DNA from 3 places in the Beutenbergia cavernae DSM 12333 genome. Region 1 is predicted to be linked to each of the others. Evidence: predicted binding sites of a transcription regulator. Region 1 holds the regulator's gene; each other region holds the start of a gene.
What was found. The regulator HrcA, encoded in region 1, represses chaperone genes, less so after heat shock. The targets are predictions, from matches to a motif close to TTNGCACTCGNNNNNNNCGAGTGCNAA.

Region 1 (3,273 bases):
CAGCCCGCGGCGACGTCCGCCTGGTCCGCGTGCGGCCAGCCGAGCGCGCGCAGCGTGCCGGTCTTGATGTCCTCCGACCGGGGGACGTCGGGCCATACGCGCAGACCGACGCGTTCCGGCCGGACGGCCTGCCAGACGTCGACGTAGGGGTGCCCGAGCACGAGCACCGCGTCGGCCGCAGGACCGAGCCGGCGCAGAGCCTCGGCGGTGAGGCGCTGCTCCTTGCTCCCGGGCACGAGGTGGTCGACCAGGACGCCCGCGCGGCGCCCGGGACCCGGCGCGAACTCCGTGAGCGCGTCGGCGAGGTTGTCGACGCCGTCGAGCAGCTCGACGACGACCCCCTCGATCCGCAGGTCCTCGCCCCACACGTGCTCCACGAGCTCGGCGTCGTGGCGTCCCTCGACCCACAGGCGCGAGGCCCGCGCCACCCGGGCGCGTGCGCCGGCCACGGCGCGCGAGCCGCTCGCGGTGCGGACCGCGGCGCGGGGGCGCTCGCCGCGCGGCATCACGAGCCGCACCGGTTCGCCGTCGACCCAGAAGCCCGGCCCGAGCGGGAAGGTCCTGGTGGTTCCGCGCCGGTCCTCGAGAGCGACGGTGACCCCGCCCGCGCTCTTCTCGACGCGCACGACGGCGCCGACCCAGCCCGTCTCGACGTCCTCGACGACGAGGCCGGCGACCGCCGGCTCGTCGCGCGTCACGCGGCGGGTGCCGGTCCGCACTCGCGGATCGGCGCTCAGAGCATCTGGCCCGTAAGGGTCGGGGAACCCACGGCGGTCGGAAGGCACCCGGCGAGGATGCCGCACCGGTCGGCGTCGTGACGCGCGACCCACCGGGGGACGGCCGGAATCGCCGGGGCCGACGGCGTGTCGCCCGTCGGTGCGCCCGCCCGGCCGGTGCGGCCGCGAGGATGGCGGCGCCGGGACGCCGGAGGCGCGCGCTGGCAGCAGCGTAGAATTGGCACTCGGCCCGGGTGAGTGCTGGCACGCGATCGAGGGAGGACCATGAGCGACGAACGACGCCTCGAGGTCCTGCGCGCGATCGTGCGCGACTACGTGAGCACCCGGGAGCCCGTCGGGTCCCGTGCGCTCGTCGAACGGCACGCGCTCGGCGTCTCCCCGGCGACCATCCGGAACGACATGGCGGCGCTCGAGGAGAGCGGCTACATCGCGCAGCCGCACACGTCGGCCGGACGCGTGCCGACCGACAAGGGGTACCGGCTCTTCGTCGACCGGCTCTCCACGCTCAAGCCGCTCACGCCGGCGGAGCGCCGCGCGATCGAGCACCTGCTCGACGAGGCCGTCGACCTGGACGACGTCGTCGACCGCACGGTGCGGCTCCTCGCGCAGATCACGCACCAGGTCGCCGTCGTCCAGTACCCCTCGTTGCGCCGCACGACGCTGCGGCACATCGAGCTCGTCCCGATGGCCCCGGGTCGTCTGCTCGTCGTCATGATCATGGACACCGGGCGGGTGGAGCAGCGCACGATCGAGCTGGCGGCCGACGCCGCGCCCGACGAGGCTGTCGTCGCGGAGCTGCGAGCCCGGCTGAACGCGGTGGGTGCCGGGCGGCGCATGCCGCGTCTCGGCGTCGAGCTCGAGATGCTGCCCACCTACTTCGCCCCGGCCGACCGCCCGTTCGTCGACGCCGTCAACGCCGTGATCGCCGAGGCGCTCGCGGAGGAGACGGAGGAACGCATCGTCATGGCCGGCACGGCCAACCTGGCGCGTTCCGACACGGACTTCCCGCGCACCATCAGCCCCGTGCTCGAGGCGCTCGAGGAGCAGGTGGTACTGCTGCGCCTGCTGTCCGAGATGGCGCTCGACGCCGAGGAGGTGCGCTCCGAGCGCGGCGACGGCATCAGCGTGCGGATCGGCCACGAGAACCGGCACGCGGGTCTGGCGGAGACGTCGATCGTCGCGTCGGGTTACGGTGGGGTCGCGGCGGACGACGCCGTCGCCTACCTCGGAGTTCTCGGTCCGACCCGGATGGACTACCCCACGACCATGGCGTCGGTGCGTGCCGTCGCCCGCTATCTCTCCAGGGCCCTCGGCGGCTGATCTTCGAGCAGGAAGCCACACGTGACGGATTACTACGAGGTCCTGGGCGTCAGCCGTGACGCGACGACCGAGGAGATCAAGAGGGCGTACCGCAAGCTCGCGCGGACGCACCACCCGGACGTCGCCGGGCCGGTCGAGGCCGAGCGGTTCAAGGACATCACGGCCGCGCACGAGGTCCTGTCCAACCCGGAGAAGCGTCGAGCCTACGACATGGGCGGGATGCCCGGGATGAACGGGATGGGCGGCGACGCCGGTGCCGGGTTCGCGTTCTCGGACATCTTCGAGACGTTCTTCAGCGCGGCGTCCGGCGGTCCGGCCGCCCGCGGGCCGGTGCCGCGGGCACGCCGTGGCCAGGACGCGCTCGTGCGGATCGACGTCGACCTCGCCGACGCCACGTTCGGCACGCACCGTGACCTCCAGGTCGAGACGGCCGTCATGTGCGGCACGTGCCACGGCACGTGCTCCCGCCCGGGCACCGGCCCGCGCACGTGCGACGTGTGCGGCGGGCGCGGCTCCGTGCAGCGGGTCGCGCGCTCGTTCCTCGGCCAGGTCATGACGACGCAGCGGTGCGACGCGTGCGGCGGCTTCGGCTCGACGATCCCGGACCCGTGCCCCGAGTGCGCCGGGGAGGGCCGGGTGCGGACCCGGCGCACCATCGGCCTCGACGTGCCCGCGGGCGTCGAGTCCGGGACCCGGATCAAGCTCACCGGCCAGGGCGAGGTCGGCCCCGGCGGAGGGCCCGCGGGCGACCTGTACGTCGAGATCCGGGAGCGGGCGCACCCGGTGTTCACCCGGCGCGGCGACGACCTGCACTGCACCATGGCGCTGCCGGTCACGGCGGCGGCGCTCGGCACGGTGCTCGAGCTCGAGACGCTCGACGGCGCCCAGCAGGTCGACATCCGCCCGGGGACGCAGCCCGAGCAGGTCGTGACGCTGCGCGGTCTCGGCGTCGGGCGGCTGCACGGCGGCGGGCGCGGCGACCTCCACGTGCACGTCGACGTCGAGGTGCCGACCCAGCTCGACGAGCGCCAGGAGCAGCTCCTGCGCGAGCTCGCCGCACTCCGCGGGGAGGAGCGCCCGGAGGCGCGCCTGGCGCCCGCCGGACCTGGGATGTTCGCCCGGCTGCGGGACAAGCTGGCGGGCCGCTGACGCGGCGGCCCTCGCCGTCGTCCACGCCCGCCACGGTGCGCAAACACCGTGCCGCCACGCGAGCGTC
Region 2 (3,273 bases), 1.1 Mb from region 1:
AGCAGGCCCCACTGCCCGAGGCGCAGGATCCACGGGAACTGCAGCGTCCACGTCACCAGGTCGGAGCCGCGGCGCATGATCGCCCACACGAACACGGCGCCGTTCGCCCACGCCTGCGGGGAGCCGGACCGGATCCACTTGCTGAACGCCGAGCCGAAGTACGTGAGCACGACGGCGATCTGGGTGCAGCGCAGTGCCCACCCGGCGGCCTGCGAGGTGTCGACGTCGAACGGCCGCGCGACGCCGACCGTCGGCAGCACGGCGACGGCCACCATGAGCGCGAGGTGGTCGTGGCTGACGTACGCGAAACCCTGCGAGTTGAGCATCCACACCCAGAACGCGACGGCCACGGTCCAGCCGGTCACGAGCTGCACCCGGCCGCTCACCCGCGTGCTGGTGGTGGCCACGATGCCGAGCACGCACGCGGCGACCAGCACCACGAGCAGAGCCCACCCGCCCGCGACGCCGAGCGGCGGCAGGTGCAGGACGCGGCCCAGCAGCGTCGGCTGGTACAGGTCCGGTGTGTAGCCGTGCGGGATGACGTCGTTCGCGACGAACAGCACGTCGAACACGACGAATGCGTAGACGAGCACCCGGAACACGGCGACGCGTGCGAGCGGCAGCGGCGTGAACCACCAGCCGGTCACGGCGCCACCCACCTTCCGCAGGAGGCCGCCGGACGGCGTCGTCGTCGTCGCGCTCACCGCTCGACCTCCCACTCGGTCAGCGTCTCGATCTCCGGCTCCCCGACGACGAGCCCGTCCTCCAGCTGGCGGATCGAGCGACGCAGGTAGAGGTGGGTCGGCTGCGGGTCGCTCGGCCGAAGTGCCGCGTGCGCGTCGGCGAGGCCCTGCAGCAGCGACGGGTCGGAGATGATCCGGTCGAGCTGCCCCTCGATCTCCGCGCGGCCGACGCCGACGACGTTCTGGTTCAGCGCGATCTGGTCGGTGGTGCCGTCAGCGAACTCGGCGCTGAGGTAGACCGACCGCACGGTGCCGTTCATGTCCCGGGCCGTCGCGTACTGCGACAGCGAGCCGAACGGGAAGAGGTCGTTGGTGTCGCGGACCTGCCCGACGACGAGGACCACGAGCACGAGGGCTGTGACGGCGAGCCGCCAGGCGATGCCTGCCGGCCGGAGCGCGCGAGGCGTCGTCGCCTCCGACCCGCTGGACATGAGGGTCACTCTAGTGCGGCCCCGGCACGAGGATGATGGATCTGCGAGACGACGCGACGCGACGGCGCCCGCTGAGGACGCGCCTTGCACTCGCAGGAGGAGAGTGCCAATAATGGGTTAGCACTCTCACCACGAGAGTGACAACCCTGGCCGATGCCGATGAGGCGTTGCGACGGGCGGGACGTGACCGCCCTGAGTGACGTCGTCCGTCGCGGGCGTCGCACCGGCCGCACACCGCAACAGCGGAGGATCCACACCTCATGGCAAAGATCATTGCCTTCGAAGAGGAGGCCCGCCGCGGCATGGAGCGAGGGCTCAACCACCTCGCCGACGCCGTCAAGGTCACCCTCGGCCCCAAGGGCCGCAACGTCGTGCTCGAGAAGAAGTGGGGCGCCCCCACGATCACCAACGATGGCGTGTCCATCGCGAAGGAGATCGAGCTCGAGGAGCCGTTCGAGAAGATCGGCGCGGAGCTCGTCAAGGAGGTCGCCAAGAAGACTGACGACGTCGCCGGCGACGGCACCACGACCGCCACCGTGCTCGCCCAGGCGCTCGTGCGCGAGGGTCTGCGCAACGTGGCGGCCGGCGCCAACCCGATCGCCCTCAAGAAGGGCATCGACAAGGCGGTCGAGGCTGTCACCGCCGCGCTGCTCGAGCAGGCCAAGGAGGTCGAGACCAAGGAGGAGATCGCCGCGACCGCGGGCATCTCCGCCGGCGACCCCGCGATCGGCGAGCTCATCGCCGAGGCCCTCGACAAGGTGGGCAAGGAAGGCGTCATCACCGTCGAGGAGTCCAACGCGCTCGGCCTCGAGCTCGAGCTCACCGAGGGCATGCGCTTCGACAAGGGCTACCTGTCCGCGTACTTCGTGACGGACCAGGAGCGCCAGGAGGCCGTCCTCGAGGACGCGTACATCCTGCTCGTCGAGTCGAAGATCTCGAGCGTCAAGGACCTCCTGCCCCTCCTGGAGAAGGTCATCCAGGGCGGCAAGTCGCTCGTCATCATCGCCGAGGACATCGAGGGCGAGGCTCTTGCCACGCTCGTCGTGAACAAGCTCAAGGGCACGTTCAAGTCGGTCGCCGTCAAGGCTCCCGGCTTCGGCGACCGCCGCAAGGCGATGCTGCAGGACATGGCGATCCTCACGGGCGGCCAGGTCATCTCCGAGACCGTCGGCCTCTCGCTCGAGAACGCCGACCTCGACGCCCTCGGTCAGGCGCGCAAGATCGTCGTGACCAAGGACGAGACCACGATCGTCGAGGGTGCCGGTGACCCGGACCAGCTCGCCGGTCGCGTCGCGCAGATCCGCGCCGAGATCGAGAACTCGGACTCCGACTACGACCGCGAGAAGCTCCAGGAGCGCCTCGCGAAGCTGGCCGGCGGCGTCGCCGTCATCAAGGCCGGCGCGGCGACGGAGGTCGAGCTCAAGGAGCGCAAGCACCGCATCGAGGACGCCGTGCGCAACGCCAAGGCGGCCGTGGAGGAGGGCATCGTCGCCGGAGGCGGCGTCGCGCTCATCCAGGCCGGCAAGGTCGCGTTCGAGACGCTCGAGCTGGTCGGCGACGAGTCCACCGGTGGCAACATCGTCAAGGTCGCCATCGACGCCCCGCTCAAGCAGATCGCCATCAACGCCGGCCTCGAGGGCGGCGTCGTGGCGGAGAAGGTGCGCTCGCTGCCCGCGGGTCACGGCCTCAACGCCGCGACCGGCGACTACGAGGACCTCCTCGCTGCCGGCATCAACGACCCGGTCAAGGTGACGCGTTCCGCGCTGCAGAACGCCGCCTCGATCGCCGGTCTGTTCCTCACCACCGAGGCCATCGTGGCCGACAAGCCGGAGAAGGCGTCCGCGCCCGCCGGCGGTGGCGACGGCGACATGGGCGGCATGGGCTTCTGAGCCACATCTGACCCACACCGCTCCGCCTCCGGCCTCGGCCGGGCAGAGCACCAGGCGACGGCGGGTGTCCCCACGGGGGCGCCCGCCGTCGTCGTCTCCGCGCACCACAGGTGCTGAACCTCGTACTTCCCGTCGAGCCTCGCACCCTGAGGTACGAGGCTCGACGGGAAGTACGAGGGTCGGCGGGCGGGCGGGTGCGGCGGAGGTTCG
Region 3 (3,273 bases), 990 kb from region 1:
TCTGTGAGGGAACCTCGAAGAGCGCGGCCGCCGCGGCGACGTCGTCCGCGTCCTGCGCCAGGTTCATCGCGAACACCGCGTCGGCCGAGCGGCCGGGCTCCAGCGCCGTCCACGCGAGCGCGACGCCGTACCCCTCCCGGGCCGGCCGCGGCGACCCCTCCGGCAGCGGCGCCTCGGTGGCGAGCTCGAGATCGGGCAGCACTTCGTCGACGAGCGGCCCGTGCTCCGTCGACCGCACCGTCAGCTGGATCGGGTCGGCCCCGTTGACCTCGATGGTCTCGGTGCGTTCGACCACGGGGACGCGCTCACCGTCCCGCAGGTACGTCCCGTCGGTGAAGAGTCGTTCGAGGTAGAAGTCGGTGACGTCGGCGCCGAGGTTCGTGAGGCCCCAGGCCAGTGCGTCGTTGTGCCCGATGATCACGCCCGGGAACCCCGCGAACGTGTACCCGGCGACGTCGAACGGGCACTCGTCGCCGACGTCGCGGCAGTGGAGGCCGGCCTGGTACCACAGGCCCGGCGCCGTGATCCCGAGGTGGGGGTCGTTCGCGAGGAGGGGATCCCCCGAGGCGGTGTGCTCGCCGCCGACGACCCACGAGTTCGAGCCGATGCCGTCGCCCTCGCCGAGCAGGTGCGGGACTGCCCCGAGCGCCTCGACGACCCCCGCGAGCGCGTCCTCGCTGCCCGCCGGCAGCGAGGCGTCGTCGACGTCGGGCGTGCCGGGGTCGGGGGGCGGCGACGACGGCGTCCCGTCCGTGATGATGGGCGGGTTCGTCTCGGCGGGGTACGGCGGGAAGAGGTCGCCGACGAGCGAGGTGTCCTGGGTGCTGCCGTACGCGGCCGCGCGCAGCAGCTCGTCGTCGTAGTTCCCCCGCAGGTCCCAGGCCATCGCCTTGAGCCACGCGACGGAGTCGATGGGGTCCCAGGGCTCGATCGCCTCGACGCTGACCTGCGTGCCGAGCACCGTGTACTCGATGGCCGCGGCGCTGGGCGTCCGCCGGTCGAGATAGGCGTTCACGCCGTCGGCGTACGCCGTGAGGTGGTCGCGGGTCTGCTGACTCAGCAGGTCCCACTCCTGCTCGGCGACCCGCCGCCACCCGAACGTGCGGATCACGGAGTCGGCCTGGATCGCCGCCTCCTGGTCGCCCACCAGCTCCGCGACCCGGCCGGAGGTGACGTGGCGCCGATAGTCCATCTCGAAGAAGCGGTCCTGCGCGTGGACATAGCCCTGCGCGAAGAACAGGTCGTGCGGGTCGTCGGCGTAGATCTGCGGGATGCCGAGATCGTCGCGGACCACGTCGACGTCGTTGCCGAGACCCGGGATCCGGGTCTCGCCGGACGTGGTCGGCAGGGGCCGGCGGATGACGATCGCGGCTGTGACGGTCGACGCCGCGAGCACCACGACGAGGACGACGGCCACGGCGGTGACGACGCGGCGGACGAGCGAGGCTGACACGGGCTCGAGCGTATCCGTCCCCGAGCGAGGACTCCGGAGGCGGCGCCAGCGGGCAGGATCGGGGCCGACGAGAAGGGCAGTAGAGTTGGCACTCGGTAGTGACAAGTGCTAGCGGCGGCGTCATCCGCATCCGTCGCCGAGGAGGATCCGTGCCGACCTACGCCTACCGGTGCACCGCGTGCCAGCACGCGTTCGACGTGCACCAGTCGTTCTCCGACGACGCCCTGACCGAGTGCCCCGAGTGCGGCGGCTCGCTCCGCAAGGTGTTCTCCGCCGTCGGCGTCGTCTTCAAGGGCTCCGGGTTCTACCGGAACGACGCCCGGGGCGGCACGGCGGGCGCGGCGACGGCGTCCGGCGGCGGCACGGAGAGCGCGTCGACGCCGTCCACGTCGTCCGGGTCCGACTCCACGTCGAGCTCGAGCACCTCGTCCGGCACGTCCTCGACCACCACGGCGACGAAGCCCGCGGCCGCCGCGGCATCCTGAGCCGCCGGTTGTCCCCGGTGTGAGACCGGGGCCGCCTCGGCCCGTGCGTCCCCAGGGGCGGGCCCGTGGTCGCGGGCGCCGGACCTAGCGTCCGTGGGATGGCACGCCTCCCCAGCGACAGTCCTCCCCGGGCGCCGTCCCGGACGTCACGGCATGTGCGCGTCGCGCTCTGGCGCGCTCGGCACGTCGTGGCGGCGCTCGCCCTCGCCGTGGCTGCGACGATGGCGCTCGCGACGCTGCGACCACCCGATCCCCCGAGCGTCGACGTCCTGGTCGCCGCGCACGACATCGCCGCCGCACAGGAGATCGTCCCGGCCGACGTCCGGGTCGTGGCGCTGCCCGCCGACGCCGTCCCGCCCGACGCGCTGGACGCGGCCGACGACGTCGTCGGTCGGCAGCTGGCGCACGCCCTCCCGGCCGGATACCCGCTCGGGCCGGGCATGGTGCTCGGTCCCGGACTCGCCGACGGCGCGCCGCGAGGCACGACGGTGGTGCCCGTGCGGTTCGCCGACCCCCTCCTGACGTCGGTGCTCGAGCCGGGCGCGACCGTCGACCTGGTCGCCGCCGGCGACCAGGAGGCGGGAGCCCACGTCCTGGCGACGGACGCCGTCGTGCTCGCGCGAGTGGATGGCGAGGCGGGCGGCGGCATCGGCGGACTCACGTCGTCGGCCCCCGACGCACCTCTGCTCCTGGTCGCGGTTCGCCCCGACGTGGCTACGCTCGTCGTCGAGGCGAGCGCCCGCGGCACGCTCACGGTGGTCCTCGTGCCCTCGCCCTGACGCCGACCCGAGGAGACACGCATGTCGCAGCAAGGACCGGCCGCAGGAGCCGCGGCGCAACGAAGGGCCGCCGCCGCGAAGGCCGGCGGCATGCTCAGCGGCTTCAAGGAGTTCATCGCCCGCGGGAATGCCGTCGAGCTGGCGGTCGGGATCGTCATCGGCGCGGCGTTCACCGCCGTCATCACGGCGGTGGTCGAGGGTGTCCTCAACCCGCTCATCGGCGGCATCTTCGGCCAGCCCAACCTCGACAACATCTGGGTGTGGACGCTCAACGAGGGTGATCCCGCCGCGGGCATCCCGCCGTCCGAGATGAAGGTCGGCATGGTGCTGACCGCTCTCGTCAACTTCGTGCTCGTCGCGGCAGCGATCTACTTCCTCGTCGTCGCGCCGCTCAACGCCCTGGCGCGCCGCCGGGCTACCGGGCAGGAACCGGAGCCGGCGATCCCCGCGGAGGACATCCAGCTGCTCACCGAGATCCGCGACCTGCTCGCGCGCCAGGCTCCGGCCGGCGGTCCGGCCGGTGGCGGCGGCGCAGCACCGTCCGCACCGTCGTACC

Region 2: the regulator HrcA is predicted to act here: its motif matches at 1,292-1,318, upstream of groL (chaperonin GroEL).
Region 3: the regulator HrcA is predicted to act here: its motif matches at 1,539-1,565, upstream of BCAV_RS04535 (FmdB family zinc ribbon protein).

What each region holds. Positions count from the first base shown of each region.
Region 1 is NC_012669.1:1,998,586-2,001,858, forward strand. Features, by position in the region: gene BCAV_RS08800 (DUF3097 family protein) at 1-719, opposite strand, end outside; gene hrcA (heat-inducible transcriptional repressor HrcA) at 1,002-2,057, shown strand; gene dnaJ (molecular chaperone DnaJ) at 2,079-3,206, shown strand.
Region 2 is NC_012669.1:915,313-918,585, forward strand. Features, by position in the region: gene BCAV_RS04110 (hypothetical protein) at 1-704, opposite strand, end outside; gene BCAV_RS04115 (hypothetical protein) at 701-1,174, opposite strand; gene groL (chaperonin GroEL) at 1,435-3,063, shown strand.
Region 3 is NC_012669.1:1,007,041-1,010,313, reverse strand. Features, by position in the region: gene BCAV_RS04540 (penicillin acylase family protein) at 1-1,453, opposite strand, end outside; gene BCAV_RS04535 (FmdB family zinc ribbon protein) at 1,603-1,938, shown strand; gene BCAV_RS04530 (SAF domain-containing protein) at 2,037-2,717, shown strand; gene mscL (large conductance mechanosensitive channel protein MscL) at 2,739-3,273, shown strand, end outside.